DNA from 3 places in the Lysinibacillus sp. EB271-A1-10B genome. Region 1 is predicted to be linked to each of the others. Evidence: riboswitches for the same ligand, from Rfam matches in the RefSeq annotation. Region 1 holds a riboswitch; each other region holds the start of a gene.

Evidence for each region. Region 1 has a riboswitch for cobalamin ahead of AC3WSK_RS15785 (ATP:cob(I)alamin adenosyltransferase). Riboswitches for the same ligand answer to the same signal wherever they lie in the genome.
Region 2: another riboswitch for cobalamin. It lies ahead of AC3WSK_RS22005 (FecCD family ABC transporter permease); the one in region 1 lies ahead of AC3WSK_RS15785 (ATP:cob(I)alamin adenosyltransferase).
Region 3: another riboswitch for cobalamin. It lies ahead of AC3WSK_RS05275 (hypothetical protein); the one in region 1 lies ahead of AC3WSK_RS15785 (ATP:cob(I)alamin adenosyltransferase).

The regions. Positions count from the first base shown of each region.
Region 1 is NZ_JBYTDL010000012.1:21,621-28,949, forward strand. Features, by position in the region: gene AC3WSK_RS15775 (C40 family peptidase) at 361-1,563, shown strand; gene AC3WSK_RS15780 (hypothetical protein) at 2,155-2,703, shown strand; cobalamin riboswitch at 2,934-3,123, shown strand; gene AC3WSK_RS15785 (ATP:cob(I)alamin adenosyltransferase) at 3,322-3,864, shown strand; gene AC3WSK_RS15790 (ABC transporter substrate-binding protein) at 3,868-4,827, shown strand; gene AC3WSK_RS15795 (tyrosine-protein phosphatase) at 5,049-5,816, shown strand; gene AC3WSK_RS15800 (MATE family efflux transporter) at 6,307-7,329, shown strand, end outside.
Region 2 is NZ_JBYTDL010000024.1:21,735-29,063, forward strand. Features, by position in the region: gene AC3WSK_RS21975 (YcdB/YcdC domain-containing protein) at 1-430, shown strand, start outside; gene AC3WSK_RS21980 (MarR family winged helix-turn-helix transcriptional regulator) at 657-1,091, shown strand; gene AC3WSK_RS21985 (ring-cleaving dioxygenase) at 1,142-2,119, shown strand; gene AC3WSK_RS21990 (nitroreductase family protein) at 2,214-2,831, shown strand; gene AC3WSK_RS21995 (NADPH-dependent FMN reductase) at 3,109-3,651, shown strand; gene AC3WSK_RS22000 (biotin transporter BioY) at 4,002-4,598, opposite strand; cobalamin riboswitch at 4,765-4,956, shown strand; gene AC3WSK_RS22005 (FecCD family ABC transporter permease) at 5,221-6,267, shown strand; gene AC3WSK_RS22010 (heme ABC transporter ATP-binding protein) at 6,274-7,068, shown strand.
Region 3 is NZ_JBYTDL010000003.1:13,057-17,758, reverse strand. Features, by position in the region: gene AC3WSK_RS05280 (GTP-binding protein) at 1-1,777, shown strand, start outside; gene AC3WSK_RS05275 (hypothetical protein) at 2,137-2,901, opposite strand; cobalamin riboswitch at 3,150-3,332, opposite strand; gene AC3WSK_RS05270 (SPOR domain-containing protein) at 3,576-3,854, opposite strand; gene AC3WSK_RS05265 (hypothetical protein) at 4,043-4,459, shown strand.

The sequences.
Region 1 (7,329 bases):
TTAACCTTTGTTTATGGTTACACATTATTTGTAGGTAGGGGAAAATGTTCCCTTACCTTTTTTTATGTTAAAAATGTTTTCTAGAAATATTACAAAAGCATTACAAAACAGAGAGTGGGACTATGGGTAAAGTAGTTAAAAACGTTGATATGTAGAATAAAACGTAATTTTGTAGAATTTATCGGGAATTACGTAAATATTACAAGAATGTTGCGAGTTTTACTAAACCATTAAAAAGGCGTGAAATAGTATAAAAGTTATGCTAATAGTGCTAAACTTTAAAAGGCTAATAAAATATAAGAATAAATAAAAGAAATCGTTCCAATGATTACATTAAAATTCTACGAACGAAATTGACTAGTGAAGGGAAAGAATAACGTGGGTAAACGCAATAAATGGCGTAAGTCGATGGTGCTAGCATTAGCACTAGCGGGCGGCTTATTATTTAATACAGTTCAACCAACTCAAGTGCACGCAGAAGAAACATCTCAACAAATGATTGATAAGAAAGCTAAAATAGATACAGAGGTTAAAAAGCTACAAGAAGAGCTAAAAAGCCTAGAAAAAGAGATCGAAGAAAAAGTAAAAGTATTTAACAAAGTACAGGCAGACATTAAAGAAGTTGATGCAAATATTGTAGATACTAAAAAACGTATTGAACAACGTTCAGCGATTTTAAGTGACCGTATGGCTGCATACCAAGCACAAGATAATACTGTAGGTATTTATTTAAACGCTGTTCTAGAATCAAAAAGTTTTGCAGATTTAATGGACCGTGTCGTAGCGGTAAAAACATTAATGGATGCTGACCAAGAATTAGTAGATCAACAAGAAGCAGATAAGGCTAGCTTAGAAAAACAAAAAACAACATTAGATGAAAAACAAAAAGAGCTTCAAAAGCAATTCCAAGAGCTTCAAGAGAAGGAAAGCGAAATGGAAGTGAAAAAAGCTGAAAATGAAGCGAAATCTCTTGCATTAAAAGCACAAATTGCAACGAAACAAGAAGAAGAGCGTTTAGAAGCAGAACGTAAAGCAGCAGAGGAAGAGGCAGCTCGTTTACGTGCACTTCAAGCAGCTACTCCAGTTGTACAAGCAACAAACAACAATGCTAACACTAACGATAATGGCAATAGCAATGATAATAATAATGGCAAAGCTAACAATGAAAAATCATCACAAAAAGTGGTTGTTGGTTCAGGGGCAGGCACTGCATCTTCAGGTGATGCTATTTCAGTTGCGAAACAATTCCTAGGTCGTAGCTATGTTTGGGGCGGTAGTAACCCATCAACAGGATTTGACTGTTCTGGTCTTGTACAATGGTCTTACAAACAAGCGGGTGTAAATTTACCACGTACAGCATCACAACAATATTTAGCAACACAACGTATTTCAGCAAGTGAAGCACGTGTAGGTGACCTAGTATTCTTCAGCTATGGTTCAGGTATAGCGCATGTAGGTATTTACTTAGGAAACAACACAATGATTGATGCTCAAAATAAAGGTGTTGTCATTGAATCACTTGATTGGTGGAATCAATATTTAGTAGGCTTCGGTCGTATTTAATAAGCCGTACTATTATATAGACGATTAAAATAGCGAAAAGGTTATCTTTGTAAAAGAAATTACAAGGGTAACCTTTTTTTATTATTTGACGGTACTGGAAATTATCAACTGTTTAAACTATAGTTAAGATTCTACGACTAAACCTATTAGGCAAACGCATAATGTTATTCATTAGTTTAGGCTCGACTACTCGGTCAATAATGAGTAAAATAACTTTTGTAATGAATAAATTTACATAAGTTGATATATTTATAACTATAGCCCCAGTTATAAAAATGATAATACAGCCGAAAAAAGAATTAGCATCAATTTTTCGTTATTGCGTATTTCGCTTTGACTCAATCGTGAGATAACTCCAATAATAATCCTAACGAGTATTCCTCTGTCTTCATATAGCTAAAAGAAAAGATTCTTGCATATTGAACGCCATTTCTGATAATTTTGAAATATACGATTGGGATCTTGCTCTGAAATTACAATTATATGAGACTTTTAATTTGTAGTAGCAAAGTAACGCATGATGGTAAATGAGATAACACTTACAAGTACACTATTTTTTACGTTCTGAAACAATAAAGGTAGGGATGAATCATGGAAAAAGAGATTTTGCAACTTTTTAGTAATTTAACAGAGCGTGACCGTGATATTCAATACAAATCATACGAAGAATTAATGAAAATTATGCAGGAACCAGTTGATTGGACCTATTCAGTTTGGGAACAATTAGTTCAAACTCTTACATACAAAAATGGACATGTACGTGCAAGTGCTGCACAATTTTTATGCGCACTGGCAGCAAAAAGCGATCCTGAAGAAAGAGTGTTAGAGGACTTCTTAAAGATTTGGGCAGTAACGTATGATGAAGAAACAGTCACTGTGAGGCATACTTTACAGGCAATTTGGAAAATAGGCTTAGCGGGGCAGGTACAAAGAGATTTAGTCGTATCATATTTGGCTAAAAGATATCAAACGTGCTTAGACGAAAAGCACCCGACATTAATACGCTATGATATTATTGTATCCTTTAAAAAGCTATTCGATGCAACAAATGACCCAAAGCTACTAGAAATTGCACAGCGTTTAATTGAGGAAGAGAAAGATGTTAAATCCAAAAAGAAATATAAAAATGCCATCCGATAAAAGTTATGAAAATGGCTATTTTTTGAAAATCCTTTCATTATAAAAAATAAAATGCTTTAACTTATAAGGCATAACAAATATTTGCACGAGCAGGATGAATACCCAATGGGGCAGTGAATATATCCGCGTGCATACGGTAATACCTGCATGATTTTTATCCATCGTTGTTTATTCTAAATTCCACAGCTATTTTTTCCTATCAATCTATGATAAACTGCATAACAAGTGAATAATTCTTGCAGAATAAAGGTGCTGAACTATAGCATAATCGGGAATTCGGTGAAAAACCGGAGCTGTTTCCGCAACTGTAAGTACAGAAGTCATAAAGATATACCACTGTCGAATTATCCGATGGGAAGGTTTTTTATGAATGTAGTGAACTGTACAAGCCAGGAGACCGACCTTTGTTTGAACGTATAGATAACTCTTCGGAAGCTAGGAGAATATGCGGCAAATACATAGGCTATGTCGTATTTATGCGACACTATTTATGCTATTTTTCGTTGTTTCCTTAGGAGTGGGAACAACGTTTTTTTTTATGCGCTTATAGTTCACCTGATGTAAGACGAGGTGTTAATAAGGTAAGAATTTTTCACGAAGGAAAGCGGGGACTTAGATTTGAAAAAAGATGCACGTTATTCTTGTTATCCATTTATGCGTGAAAAGGCATCTACAGTAGATTTTGAAATTCGAACGGATAGCCTAACAACACATATTGGTGTAGCATTGGCGGCGGTTAAAAAAGAAACGGTAGAGGTAGTAGCAGATGATTTACTTGCCATTTTGCCAATGGCTTACCATGTAAATGGCTCAGTCCGAGGCAAATTAGCTGTAACTGAAGATGATTTGACTTGGCTTAGTGATCGCTATGATTTCTATGTTAGTCATGTTAAAGAGGAAATACAAAACTTTGTATTACCCCAAGGAACAGAGGCAGCTTCTGCATTACATTTATGTCGTAGTGAGGCGAAAAAATCATACCGTGTTTTGCACAAAGTATCTGAAGAACGCGAAGTACCAGCTATTCTCTTTGATTATTTAGGATTGCTAGCCAATGTATTTTTTGTAATGGCTGTCTATATGAATCAGCATGCAGGTATTGCTGAAATACCGTTTATTAGTAAGTCATACCCGATGAAAAAGAAAAAGGAGAATCAATGAAAAATGAAGAAAATGTTTAAGCTACAATGGCTTTCTGTGTTGATGTTGGCACTTGTATTAGTTGGCTGTGGCACGAAAGAGGATACAAATAAAGATACTGTTTCTAAAGAAGATCAACAAGTTGAGAAAACTACTAGCTATAAAGTTAAGGATGACCGTGGTGTAGAAGTAGAGTTTAATGCAGTACCTAAAACTATTGTTTCATTAAAACCGAGTAATACAGAGATTTTATTTGCGCTAGGTGTGGGTGATAAAATAGTTGGTGCGACTGAGTATGATTCGTATCCAGAAGAAGCTCAAAAAATTGAGCGTGTTTCTGATTCTACAATATTCAATAGTGAGCGTATTTTAGCGTTAAAGCCAGACGTCGTTATTGCCTATACAACTGGAGACGATGAAGAAAATTTAAATGCCTTAAAAGGTCTCGAAGATGCGGGTATTAAAGTGTTTGCCATTCAATCAGCTAAATCATTTGATGATGTTTATGGGGATATCGAACAAGTCTCAGCGGCTATGGGCATCAAAGATAAAGGCGAAAAGTTAAATGAAGATATTAAATCTAAAATTGCAGATGTCCAAGCAAAAGTTAAAGATGTGAAAGAACCAAAAAATATCTATTTAGAAATTGGTCCAAAGCCAGACATCTATACAGCTGGTTCTGATACATTCCAACAAGAGATTTTAAATGCTGCAAACGTTAACAACGTTTTTGTTGAACTTAAAAGCTGGGCAATGGTATCTGAGGAAGATGTCATTGCGAAAAATCCAGAAGTCATTTTAACAACAGTAGGCAATGACTCAACGGGAGAAATTCTTTCTCGTGATGGATGGAATTCAATCACGGCCATTAAAAATAAAGCTGTTTATTCTATAGATAATGATATCTCAAACCGTCCAGGTCCACGTATTGGCGAAGCTGTTGAGTTAATCGCGAAAGCAGTATATCCTGAGTTATTTAAATAATTGATATTGAAAAATAGTATTTTGGAGCTGTCCTTTATCAAGGGCAGCTTTTTTGATGAATAAAAAGGATAACTGCTCCACCCAAATAAAGAAACACTCAAATAAATCCCCTTGTTGCTCTAAGTAGTGTACGACATTCCCTAATGCGAAAATTGGTATTATATCGAATTGTTCTATAAAATAGAGATAAGTATGTTTGCTAACAGGGAGGGGTGCAGTGAGTGAAACAGTTTGATATGAATATTATTCCGTTTGAGGCAGTTAATAATTTTCGGGATATGGGTGGTTATAAGTCAAGAGATGGGCGTGCTGTTAAGAATGGTTTGATTTATCGTTCAGCCGCACTTGGTAAAATGACGAAATCAGATAAAGAGCGCTTTGAAACGCTAGGTGTGAAAACAATTTTTGATTATCGAGACAACCATGAGGCTCAAAATAATCCTAATCCGATATTCCCGTATGCCAAGTATATTCAAATACCAGCTAAAGGAAATCATGCTTTTGAGATGCCTACAAACGCTGGTGGAAAAGATTTTTATAAGGTTGTAAGCCCGGAGATGTTTAGAGAATTTTATGCACAAATGCCTTTTAATAATGCCTCATTCAAAGAGTTAATAGCAACGATTCAACAACCTGAAAATTTAGGGCTTGTTCATCATTGTGCAGTCGGGAAGGATCGAACAGGTATTGGCAGTGCGCTTATTTTACTTGCTTTAGATGTCCCTGAGGAAACGATCATGGAGGATTATTTAGATACAAATGTACATTTACGTTCCTTAGTCGAACGAATGGCTCTAACCATTCAGCAAGATTATAGCGAACAAGAATTACAGCAATTTTATGCCTTAATGTCTGCCCGTGAAGACTATTTGCAGGCAGCATTTGATGCAATGGATAGCCGATATGGCTCTAAGACAGCTTTTTTAGAGGAAGAGTTTGGGTTAACAACTGAAAAACGTAACCAATTGCAGGACTATTGTTTATTATGATAAGAAACCCTTTCACATAAAATTGTGAGAGGGATTTTTTGTGTATTGTATTATCTTTGCATAATCTTTTAATTCATATTGGCCAAAAAGCTTATGGAAGCATTATGCCGAGGCATAATTAGGTGTTTCATTATAAAAATTCTTTACAGCCTAAAAATCTATGATAAGATACTATATATTTTTAACTTCTTTCAGCGGTTGTCCAAACACCCGCTGAAATATAGGAACTCAGTCTAAAAACGCCACGTCCTGTGGCATTACCGAAATGACCGACATCGTGTCGGCCCTCGTGTTGTTGCTGTCGCTGCGCTTTCGCACAAAAAACATTTGCAGCCCTAAGCACAAAGCCGATTCCAGACGTAATTATACCGAGGCATAATTGATTGGGCAGTAATTTATCTGTATAGATGGTAAAGAAGGTAGTTGAAAGTTGGACAGCATGTGAAAATCTTTACGAAACGATTAGGAGAAGTGAAAAGTATTGGCAGATATATTAAAAGAAAGTGATATTAAAGAGACAGATAGGTTAAGTTTATTCCATTTGACATGGCCGATATTTTTAGAAGTATTTTTATTTATGTTAATGGGACTAGCCGATACTTTTATGCTCAGCGCTTTATCAGATAATGCTGTATCAGGAGTTGGTGCAGCCAATCAATATATTCATATTGCAATTTTAATACTTGAGGTAGTTGGTAACGGTGCTTCCATTGTTGTATCTCAATATTTAGGTTCAAGGCGATTTTTTGAGGCTGCGAAGATTTCCGCTTTAGCAGTTACGATGAATTTGGTTGTTGGACTAATGATGAGTATCTTATTTTTCTTCTTTTCAAGTCATTTAATGACCATGATGAACTTGCAAGGGGAAGTGCTTAAATACGCTCAAAGCTACTTGGTAATCATCGGAAGCTTTATTTTTTTACAGGCTATTATAAACGCTTTAGCAGCAATTATCCGTGTACATGGATGGACAAAGCAAACGATGTATGTATCACTAGGTATGAATGTGCTACACGTTGTCTTAAACTATGGTTTAATCTTTGGTAACTTAGGATTACCGGAGTTAGGTGTAAAAGGTGCAGCTATTTCCTCAGTGGTAAGCCGTGGTTTGGCAGTTCTTGTGTTTTTCTGGCTGTTGTACCAAGTCATGGAAGTGAGAATGAAGCTGAAATATTATTTCGAGTATTCAAAGGAATATGTTCAAAAAATATTAAATATAGGCTTACCGTCAGCATTTGAGCAGGTGCTTTATCAGTTTTGTCAGATTGTCTTCCTTTATTATGCAACTTACTTAGGCACAGAGACACTTGCGGCGAGACAATATGCCATGAATATTTCGATGTTTACGTATTTATTTGCGATTGCCATCGGAACAGGTACGGCTATAATTATTGGACGAAGCGTCGGTGCTGGTAAAAAGGATCAAGCTTATCATCAGCTTTGGACGAGTGTACGCGCAGCTTTTGCTTTTACAATCACTATGGTTGCAGTTGTAACGATATTCCGTAAGCAA
Region 2 (7,329 bases), on a different contig from region 1:
ATATTATGATTTTGGTCCTTATGGAAGAGGTGACGAGAAGCAATCCTTTAATAACATTGACAAAAAGCATCCATTATATGGAGTCGTTGAACAAGCTGTAGGCATGAATATTATACAACCTGCGGATCAATTTGCAGTAGATAAAGAATTGACTCGTCAAGAGCTTGCAGAATGGTTAGTACGTATATTAAATTTAGAGAGTGCTGCTAAGCATAGTGACATTTACAAATTAAACTTCGCTGATGCAAGCTCAATTAAACAGGAATACGCAGGTTATATTGCTTTAGCAAGTGCGATGGGTCTAATTGATGGACAGCAAAATAAATTCAATGCTACTGGGAAAGTGACGTATGCAGATTTGGCGATTTCTACAGTTCGTCTAGCAAAGGCTATTAATGAGGAAGACAACGGCCGCCATTACTACTATTAATCAGTAATCGATATATGAAGGGGCATCTCCTATTTTAGGGGATGCCCTTTTTAACTTCTTTCAGCAGTTGTTTTCTGTACCGAAAGCGAAACGGCAGTTACAAATATGACGAGGCATAATTGATGATTACAGTAAAACAAAAGGATTGCCGTTAATAATTTTATATGTTATTATTATCTCGAATTAAAGATAAATTAATTCGAAGTAAATGAGAAGAGGGAGTCGTATGAAGGAAAACAATCGTAATTTAAAAGCTTTTACGGTCTTGTTCCGGGCGTATCAAACGATTCAGGATGCAACAAAGAGAGATTTACTTCAATACGATTTAAATCAAACCGAATTTTCAGTACTTGAGTTTTTATATCACCATGGTGAGCAACCAATTCAAGTGATTGGAAAGAAAATTTTAATTGCAAGCAGTAGTATTACGTATGTTATTGATAAGCTCGAACAAAAAAGTTTTGTGTATCGACGAGCTTGCCCAAAGGATCGTCGTGTCACATATGTTTTATTAACATATGAAGGACAAACGTTGATGGAAGAAATATTTCCAAAGCATGAACAAAAAATTAATGAGATTTTTGAAGTATTAGATCAACAGGAGATGGACACAATGATCCTGTCTTTAAAAAAGGTTGGTTTAAACGCAGTTGAAAAATAAAAAATTTTACGTATATATCTCGAATTCGAGATAAATAGGAGGAACATAAAATGAATCATTTAAAAGGAATTCACCACGTTACAGCTATTACAAGTAGTGCGGAAGAGAATTATAAATTCTTTACTTATGTATTAGGGATGCGATTAGTGAAAAAAACAGTAAATCAGGATGATATCCAAACATATCATTTATTCTTTGCAGATGATAAAGGTAGTGCTGGTACTGATATGACATTTTTCGATTTCCCAAACATCCCAAAAGGTGTGCATGGAACTAATGAAATTTCCAAAACTTCATTCCGCGTGCCTACAGATGCGGCATTGGACTATTGGGTAAAACGTTTTGATCGATTAAATGTTAAACATACAGGTATACAAGAGCAATTTGGCAAGAAAACTTTATCATTCGTAGATTTTGATGATCAGCAATATCAACTTATTTCTGATGAAAACAATACAGGCGTTGCATCAGGTACTCCATGGCAAGATGGACCGATTCCTCTTGAGTATGCAATTACAGGCTTAGGTCCGGTTTTTATAAGAGTTGCTAATTTTAAATATTTCAAAGAAATGCTAGAAAAAGTGATGCTCTTTACAGAAATTGCAGAGGAAGAGGATTTCCATTTATTTGAGGTTGGTGAAGGCGGAAACGGTGCACAAATCGTTGTAGAGTTTAACGCAGTTTTACCAGTAGCTCGTCAAGGCTTCGGTACAGTACATCATGCTGCATTCCGCGTAGATGATCGCGCTGTATTAGATGAATGGACTGAACGATTTGAAAGCTTTGGCTTCAATACTTCGGGTTATGTAGACCGTCACTTCTTTGAATCACTTTATGCGCGAGTTGCACCACAAATTTTATTTGAGCTAGCTACTGATGGTCCAGGATTTATGGGGGATGAGCCTTATGAAACATTAGGTGAAAAGTTATCGTTGCCACCGTTTTTAGAGCCAAAGCGTGCACAAATTGAAGAGCTTGTTCGTCCTATAGACACTGTAAGAAGTACGATTACGTTCGATAAAGAATAAGAGTAATATTTTTAATTCCATTCAGTAGAGAAACACAAGCCTCGCTGAATGGAAATTACATATTTTTGAAAGAAAATGATTGGAGGTCAATTGGATGGAATTTGCAAAGGTAATAGATAAGCGTCGTTCTGTGAATAATTTTATAGAGGGCATTAAAATGAGCGAAGAAGATATACGTCCCATTTTGGAGGATGTCAAACTTGCTCCATCTGCCTTTAATTTACAGCATACTAATTACATCGTTGTTTTAGATGAAGAAAAAAAAGAAAAAGTAAGAGAAGCGGCATATGGGCAGTATAAAGTGCACTCAGCCTCAGCGGTTATACTTGTTTTAGGAGATAAAGAAGCCTATAAAAATACTGCTAACCTTAGTCAAGGGATGGTAGACTTAGGCATTATTAATGCTTGTGAGTTAGAAAATCTTGTCGAAGAAAATACAAAATTTTATGAAGAGCGCGGCGAGGAGTTTAAGAAAGCGGAAGCCATTCGTAACGCTTCACTTTCAGCTATGTTATTTATGTTGGCAGCCAAAAATCGTGGATGGGATACATGTCCAATGATTGGCTTTGATCAGCAACAAATGAGAGCCCTTTTTAATGTTCCGGAAACACAAGAAATTGCGCTAATGATTACAATTGGTAAGGAAAAAGAAAGTAGTCGTCGCTTGCGTGGTTATCGTAAACCAGTTGAAGAATTTGCAACCTATTATTAAAAGAAGCTGTATAAAATAGGGAGTTTCACAAATGGTAGGTTTGTGGCCAGTTGTGGGTTACTTTTGTTAAAGCGTATACTATGTAAATAAGTTGATTGGAGTGGAGGCTGGGCGACTTCTTGGGGATTAGCGTCACAGATGAGACCCTGGAGCGAGCATCGCGAGTGAAGCGGCTCATCGGACGCCCCCAGGAAAGCGCCCAGCCGGAACGGAAATCAACCACACGTTTTGGTGATGATCCAAATAATAAAGTAATGCACATTTAGGAGGAAATATTGTGAAAGTAGTAGCAATCGTAGGTAGTATCCGTAAAGAATCTTATAATCTGCAGTTAGCGAAATTTATTCAAAAGCGTTATGCGGAGAAATTAGATCTTGAAGTATTAAGCTTAAATGACCTACCAATGTATAACCAAGATATCGAAAATGAAGCACCGCAAACAGTATTAGATTTTAAAGCAAAAGTAAAAGAGGCGGATGCCGTTCTTTGGCTGACTCCAGAATATAATGGTACAGTGCCAGGTGTTATGGTTAACGCCATCGATTGGTTATCTCGCGTTGATAAAGTAATGATTGGCAAGCCATCATTCATGATGGGCGCATCAATGGGTAATTTAGGTACTGTTAAAGCACAATTACACTTAAGAGATATTTTATTCTCACCTGGAGTAAATTCACCATTGCTTAGTGGTAATGATGTTTATATCGGCGCAGTACACACTAAATTTGATGCTGAAGGCAATTTAACAGATGAGGGTACTATTAAATTCCTAGATGTAGTTATTGCTAACTTCTTAAACTGGATGAAAACATACGTTTAAAAATAAAAAACTGGAATCAGCACCGAAACGTGTGGATGATTTCCGTTCCGACTGGGCGCTTTGTTGCTGACGCTGCTTTCGCACAGAGTAAAGCTTCCTGGGGGCGTTCGATGAGCCGCTTCGCTTCGCTGCAGGGTCTCGGGCCAACACGATGTTGGTCACGAAAGCGTTATCACAGGATGTGATGCTTTTAGCTTTCGTTCCCCTATCGCTGATCCCCGAGGAGTCGCCCAGTCTACACTACAATCAACTATAAACGTTTTAACAAAAGTCATTTACAACTTTTGGTGATGAACCAAAAACTGTCCAATTAAGTATGTTATATACTTTTGGACAGTTTTTTTATCTCTTTATTTAATTGGAATTATTTTTAATACCTTTTGAAGACGGTATGCAAAAATACCCGCGAATATAGCTAAAATAATATCCTTTGGCAAAGGAGGCATCATCCAAAGCCATGCTATTTTATAAGTGAAAGCATCAGGCGCACTAGCCAATAGCTTATAGGCAAAGTACATCCAATTTGTCCCTAGTAAATAATTAATAGCAGTTGCAACTAATGCAGCAACTATATAGCTTTTCTTCGTTCCACTGCGTTCTACAATAAGCCCTGCGACAAATGCAGCTAATATAAAAGAGACAATGAAACCAAATGTAGGACTTAAAATTTGTCCAAAGCCACCGCTGAATCGTGCAAATACAGGTGCGCCTGCTAAACCGATGCACATATAAACAGTACAAGCGAGAGCCCCTTTTCTACTACCGAGAATAAGTCCCGCTAAAATAGCGAAAAATGTTTGCAATGTGATCGGTACGCCGCCTACAACCATGAAAGGTACAATGGACGTAATATTAGCTCCTATCATCATTAATGTTGAAAATAGTCCAATGTATGCAATATCTACTGTTCTTAATTTTTGATGTGTATGTTCCACAACGGTTGTCATTATTTCACCCCTAAAAAGTAAAGTTGATAATAATAGTGTAAAAAAATAAAGTTTTTGTGTCAACTTGATTGTTATTTCCGGTTAACGTAAAGGTGTTTTTTAACTTGATAAATGATTGATAGTATAGACTAACTATTGAAATATATGATAGAATTGTCATAATTTTAAATTATTCGATGCTAATGGTGTGACATCTTTTACAAAGTGTCACTTAAAAGGGAAGTCGGTGCAAATCCGACACTGTCCCGCAACTGTAACGAGGAGTTCTATGATGACTTAGCCACTGTTCTAGGATGGGAAGGCAATCATAGGTGCATTGATTCGAAGTCAGGAGACCTGCCATTTAGTTATAATTCCTGTAATGCCCACGAGGATGAAAGCGATTACGGACAATAGTAGAAGATAATCTAACTATGTTTAACTTCTTTAAGCGGGTGTCCAAACACACGCTGAAAGACGCGATTATGCCGAGGTTTAATTGATTCTAGGGTATTTCCATGCGCATGTGTATGGAATACCCTTTTTTCTTTCATTTATCTTCGTTCTGCTAATGTTAGCGAAGCATCAGCTACAATTACGGCTTGGTGAAATTGATGTTTAATGATTAGGAGTTAATAAACAGATGAATAGAAAATTTATGTTACTTTCAATGACCCTTTTTCTAGTACTTATAATTTCAATGACAATTGCAATTATGGTTGGATCGGTTTCCGTTACACCACTTTATGTATGGAAGGTTATCCTTTCTAAAATCCCTATTATACAAAGCTCAATCGTACAAGATTGGAGTCGCTCACAGGAAATTATCATTTGGCAAATAAGGGCTCCGCGTGTATTACTCGCTGCTATCGTCGGAGCAGGCTTGGCAATTGCAGGAGCAGCTATTCAGGCACTCGTTCGTAATTCAATTGCAGAACCATATATTTTAGGGATTTCTTCTGGAGCGACGGTTGGTGCCACGGCTGTCATCATTTTAGGTGCCTTTTCATTTCTGGGCGTTTATGCTCTGTCCGTATCAGCTTTTTTAGGCTCTCTCACAGCAATGGGGTTAGTTTTCTTCTTATCACATGTTGGCGGTAGAGTGTCCGTCTTTCGACTTTTACTTTCAGGGATGGCGGTGTCATTTATTTTATCTGCTATTTCAAATTTTATCTTAATGCTGTCGAAGCAAGAGGGGGGAATGAAGGCAGTCATGTTTTGGATGCTAGGAAGCCTAGCAGGTGCGAAATGGAGTATTCTTGTAATTCCTGCAGTCATTTTTATTGTAGTATTTGCCTTGTTATGGCTCAACTATCGCAGCTTAAATTTATTACTTCTTGGAGAAGAAGCAGCAGTTACATTAGGGGTTAACTTACAACAATTTCGAATACAGCTTATTTTATTAGTATCATTATTAACGGGTGTGCTGGTTGCTGTAAGTGGCTCAATTGGGTTTGTTGGTTTAATCATTCCACATATTGTACGGCTAATTGTAGGTTCAAATCATAAGTATGTCATACCGATTAGCGCATTATTAGGGGGGATCTTCTTAGTTTGGGCTGATGCACTTGCTCGAATATTAATTGCCCCTGAGGAAATGCCGATAGGAATTATCACGGCTTTTTGCGGAGGTCCATTTTTCATTTGGCTGCTACGTCGTAACAATTATTCTTTCGGTGAAGGAGATTAAAAATATATGACATTAGAAGCGAAACAAATATCATTCTCCATTTCTGATGAACGCATATTACATGAAGTAAATGTTCAAATAAAGGACAAGCAATTTGTTGGGTTGATCGGTCCTAATGGTAGTGGGAAGTCAACGCTATTAAAGAATATGTATCGTTTGTTAAAACCAGAAAGTGGAACAGTGTTATTAAATGAACAAGATATTCTAAAGCAATCGAGTAAAAATATAGCTAAAAATCTAGCAGTTGTGAGTCAAGAAACACCGGTCTTATTCGATTTTACAGTGCATGATTTAGTGAGTATGGGAAGAACACCCCATAAAAAACTATTGGAGCTTGATCAAGAGCAAGATTTTCAAATCGTAAAGGATGCACTGAAGCAAACGGGTATCGTTCATTTAGAGAAACGTAGCTATAGCTCTCTTTCAGGTGGCGAAAAAAAGCGTGTGATGGTTGCACGTGCCCTTGCTCAGCAAGCACAAGTGCTTATTTTAGATGAGCCAACAAATCATCTAGATATTCAGCATCAATTGCAGCTTATGGATCTAATCCAAACCTTACAATTAACAGTTGTTGCTGCAATCCACGATTTAAACATTGCGGCTATGTATTGCGATCAAATTTATGTTTTACAGCAAGGTCGAATTGTTTGTTTTGGCACGCCAGAAGAAGTACTTACACCGGCATTATTACAAGATGTATTTGGGGTTTATGCCGATATTCAAACACATTCACTGACAGGTAAGCCATATTTAACGTATATCCCAGAGCAATTCACGAAGGAAGCTTTAGAAACTACATAAAGTGATTGATATATCAAAGCCTATTATGTCAAAAAAATTAAGGTTGTAATTATGGTTTTTGGCAAAGCGAGGGGTTGATTTCCGTTCCGACCGGGCGCTTTGTTGCTGACGCTTCGCTTTCGCACAGTTAAAACATTTGTTGCTGCCCGCTTCGCTTTCGCACAGAGCAGAGCTTCCTGGGGGCGTCCGATGAGCCCCAAGGAGTCGCCCAGTCGTAACGAAGATCAACCACTGTATATAGTATATATCTTCTGGCCTGTC
Region 3 (4,702 bases), on a different contig from region 1:
TTTTGCGGAGCAAGGCCGCATGACGCTTGGAAATGATACATATACGTTAATCGATACACCTGGGCACGTCGATTTCTCTCCAGAGATGGAGCGTGCCATTCGGGTTATGGATTATGCCATCATTATTGTTAGTGCTGTCGAAGGAATACAAGGTCATACTGAAACAGTGTGGCAACTTTTACGCCAATATCACGTTCCAACCTTCTTTTTTATTAACAAAATTGATCGTGAAGGAGCAAATGTTGAAGCCGTAATGGCTGCGCTTCAAAAGGATTGCTCTGCAGATGTTCTATTCGTAGACGAACCGCTCCGTTCCGACTATGTTTCAAACGACATAATGGAGTGGCTTGCCGAACGTGATGAACATCTTCTCGATGCTTTTCTCAATGAAACATTAGATAGCTCTAGCTGCCTTATTCATTTATCTCAGATGATTAAACAGGAAAAGGCCTTTTTGTGCTTTTCTGGCTCTGCCTTAAAAGATAGTGGAATAAAGGAATTCCTAACACAGTTCCCCCTCCTAACAGAGACACAATTTAATAACAATGCTCCGTTTCAAGGTGAGGTGTTTAAAATTCGTCATGATGGACATCAACGCTTAACTTTTATCAAAGCTTTGCAAGGAACGTTACATGTCCGTGATGAACTTTCATTTGGAGACGTGACTGAAAAAGTGACCGAGATTCGACTTTACAATGGCAGCCGGTATGAAACTTCTCAAGAGGTAGAGGCTGGGGAGATTTTCGCAGTAAAAGGGATTAGTCAAGCAAACATCGGCGATATCATTGGTTGTTCGAGTAATTCTCAGCCCTTTGAGTTAGTACCAACTTTACAGGCAAAAGTACATTATGAAGGCGCTCAGCATATAAAGGACGTGTTAAAAACTTTCCGTATTCTTGAAGCAGAAGAACCTTCATTACGTGTGCTATGGCATGAAAAATTCCAAGAAATTCATGTACATATTATGGGTGTCATCCAACTCGAGGTTCTTATCGAAGTGCTTCATGATCGATTCTCGCTAGATATTTCATTTAGCGAACCACAGATTTTATATATGGAAACGATCGCCACAACGGTGACAGGTTACGGCCATTTCGAGCCCTTAAAGCATTACGCAGAAGTCCATTTATTGATGGAGCCAAATACTCGCGGCACCGGCAATACATTTATCAATGCATGCCATGCCGATGATTTATCAATTGGACATCAACGACTCATTGAAAAACATTTATTCGAGCGCGATCACCATGGTCTCTTAACCGGTTTTCCAGTTACAGATATTCGCTTCACACTCTTAACAGGACGCGCACATAATAAACATACTGAAGGTGGCGATTTCCGTGAAGCAACATTCCGTGCATTACGACAAGGGCTCGAACAAGCAGAAAATGTATTACTAGAACCGTACTACCGCTTTAAACTTAAAGCTCCTAGTGATTTCATCGGCCGCATGATGACCGACATTCAGCAAGCTGCCGGTACATTTGACACACCAATAATAACTGAACATGATGCGATTGTAACCGGCCGAGCCCCTGTCTCAACATTTATGAGCTACAGTACAACCTTTGCCGCCTACACCAATGGGAAGGGCGTACTTTCCCTACAATTTGATGGCTACGATATGTGTCACAATACAGAAGACATTATTGCACAAATCAACTACGATAAAAACGCCGATCCCGACTATACATCCTCTAGTATTTTTTGTGCAAAAGGCAAAGGCTACTCCGTTCCATGGCATGAGGCACAAGCAGCGATGCATTGTATTGACTAAATTCATAAAAACAGGACATGATTTGTTAGAACAATGTCCTGTTTTCTTATGTTTCGCGGAGAGTTACTATGCTTTTGTGGGTTATCTTGCTTCGCGCGGGTATTTGTCTTCCTTCCGCGGGTATTCTTGCTTCGCGCGGGTATTTGACCTGCTTCCGCGGGTATTCGCCTTCCTTCCGCGGGTATTTGACCTGCTTCCGCGGGTATTCGCCTTCCTTCCGCGGGTATTCTTGCCTCGCGCGAGAATTTGCCTTCCTTCCGCGGGTATCTATCCTATACTGACAACTCCATTCTACTACCTTGCCAGGCATATACCTTTCTCCTGAGTGCATTGAGATCCATCCCGCACATTTTTAATTTTTAAGCTTGTATCGTTTTCTGCCTCTTTTTATAAATAGGATATGAAGATTCCACGACAACATAGCTATGGGAATGTGAGAAATCCATTAAAACTTTGCCAGGGCGACTTTTCAAAAGTTGTAAATTATCAATCAGTTCAAGCAATAGTTCATGACCTTTTCCACGTGGGTGCCAGTTTAAACGATTATCATTTAGTTCCTTCACAGCATTTAGAAATTGATGATACTCTCGCTCTACAAAATTGATCAGTTGTTTATTTTTATGAACTACTCGTGATAAATCCTCTAAATATACTTCATAAAAGCGCATCACTATCGAGCACAATAAATCATTGACCCGAGCGGCACTTAGTATTGCCTTTGGGGCTTGGGAAAGTCGCTCTAAATTTGGTTTTGCACGAGTCGAATCGATACGTGTAATTAATTGATAATGTTCACCATTCACATCGTACACAATTGGATTTGTCGGCATATACATCATAAAATCATTTGTTTTTGTTTTAAGCTGATCCGTAATATTCGCTTTTGCAAAAAGGTGGCCATTAAAATTTTCATTTTGAATCCAAATAATATCTTTGTTATATAAAATTTGATCAAACAATCGTTCATTACTAATAAGATTGCTAGCTATTAATTGATCGACAAGGGATTCTACAACCATTCTTGTTGTAACTTTCTTGGCAACTTCAGTGCGTGGCTGCTTACAAATCTTCATTTCTACATATTGCGATTCCTGTGCTGTACTTACATGAATATTCGTCATCATTGCATCCTCTTTTCGTACATATTTTTCAAAACGGAAGTCTTCTTTTACATAAAAAAAGGATTTCCTACAACTAGAGGAAATCCTTCATTCTATCTTTTTCATTCATCACATAATGTCAAATTATACCCAACCATAAAAGAATTGCCTTGAAAGCGATTACCTTCTTTTATTTTGGGTGTTTGACGTACGGTGACGAACAGAGCATTCTGTTTTGTCAACATGCCACCTCCTATTCCTCGTAGGGTTATGGTGTGTACTCATAATAGGCAGGTATCCTGACTCATGATCATCGCTACTTTTCCCCTTCCCATCGTTAAACAGTGGTCTTGAAAAGTCGCTCACATTTACAGTTGCGGGACAGTGTCGGATTTGCACCGACTTCCCTTTTAAGTAAATTGCACGCAATTTACACCTATTATTTATAAATATTAAATTGTAATTTAACACACTAATTCATGTAGAGTAGATATTCCTTTTGTATTTCTGGTTTAAATTGTAATATGTATTCTAGTATTTGTCAAAAGTCAAAAAAGGGCTATCCCAAATTAGTGAGATAACCCTATTAATTATTCTAATTTTCCTAAACCTGACCGCTATAATGTAAGGGTGAGGTTATTTTTTTGTAAGGTAAAAATTAATGTGGTTGTGAATCTGCGTACCTGTTTTGGGTACGGCTATTGCATTCTACCAATGATAGAACAAAATGCGGAACTCCCTTCCTCAATAAGTCGTTTACATGCATACCCACATTGAACTTGTGAAGTGTAATGTCCCGACTGAATACGGTAACCATCCTTATCATTACCGAACACCTCACCATATCCGAGGTATTTCTGTGACAATAATAATTGTAAGCGTGTGTTTGCTTCTGCTCTTGTCTTGAATGGCGCTGTATGAATACGGAAGAACTTAGCACCTTTCGGAACATCAGTATAAAAGAGTTGGAAAGCAATCTATATAATAAATTCAGTCGTATCAAGGGTTTGGAGTATATTTGTGAAGATACATAATTAATAATGCTAGATATATTAGTTCTAAGCAAATTATAGTGAGTGAAGTCTATTTAGATTTTTTATGTTCATTGTTCGAGATATGAGTTATTATATAAACAATGTTTTCTATTAATTAGGAGTTGTTTTGTGTGAAAGATAATCTTAAGAAATATGTTATTTTAACCCTAACCATAGTATTTTCGGTATTTACGGCACTGTATTTATATGATAAATATCAAGAATATCAATTTGATAAGGGCATTGCAGATGAAAATGAAAAAAAATTAGAGCAAGAAAGGGAAAGATTTCTGAATAAAGTGAAGGTTGAATTTAAAAGGGATACTTCTTTTGATACATTTGCTGTTGAAATTACAAATTTTAATGACAGAACTATTCATGGATATATAGAAGTCACAATTCTCGATAAAAATGAAGAAGTATTATGGAAAGAATCGGTTTTCATTCCAGAAGATGGAATAAAAAGTGGGGATACGTATAGATACGTAAAGGATTATGATTCAGTTGAAAATGCTGATTCAGTTAAATTTGAAAAATCGGTTTATTAGTTAATTGCACATCATACATATCAAACACGCTACCTATCATGGTTTGCGTGTTTTTTGTTTTGTATAGACAATACTAATTTAAATGTTAACGTTTATTAATAATATTTATTATATAAAGGTTAATTTTTTAGTATAACTTATATTTTTTTAAAAAAGATAATTAAATATGTCGTTTTTTGTGAAATTTTATATTTTTTCCTTGAGGAGTTGTGAAAAGTAAGATATTATGATTGTCACACAGCA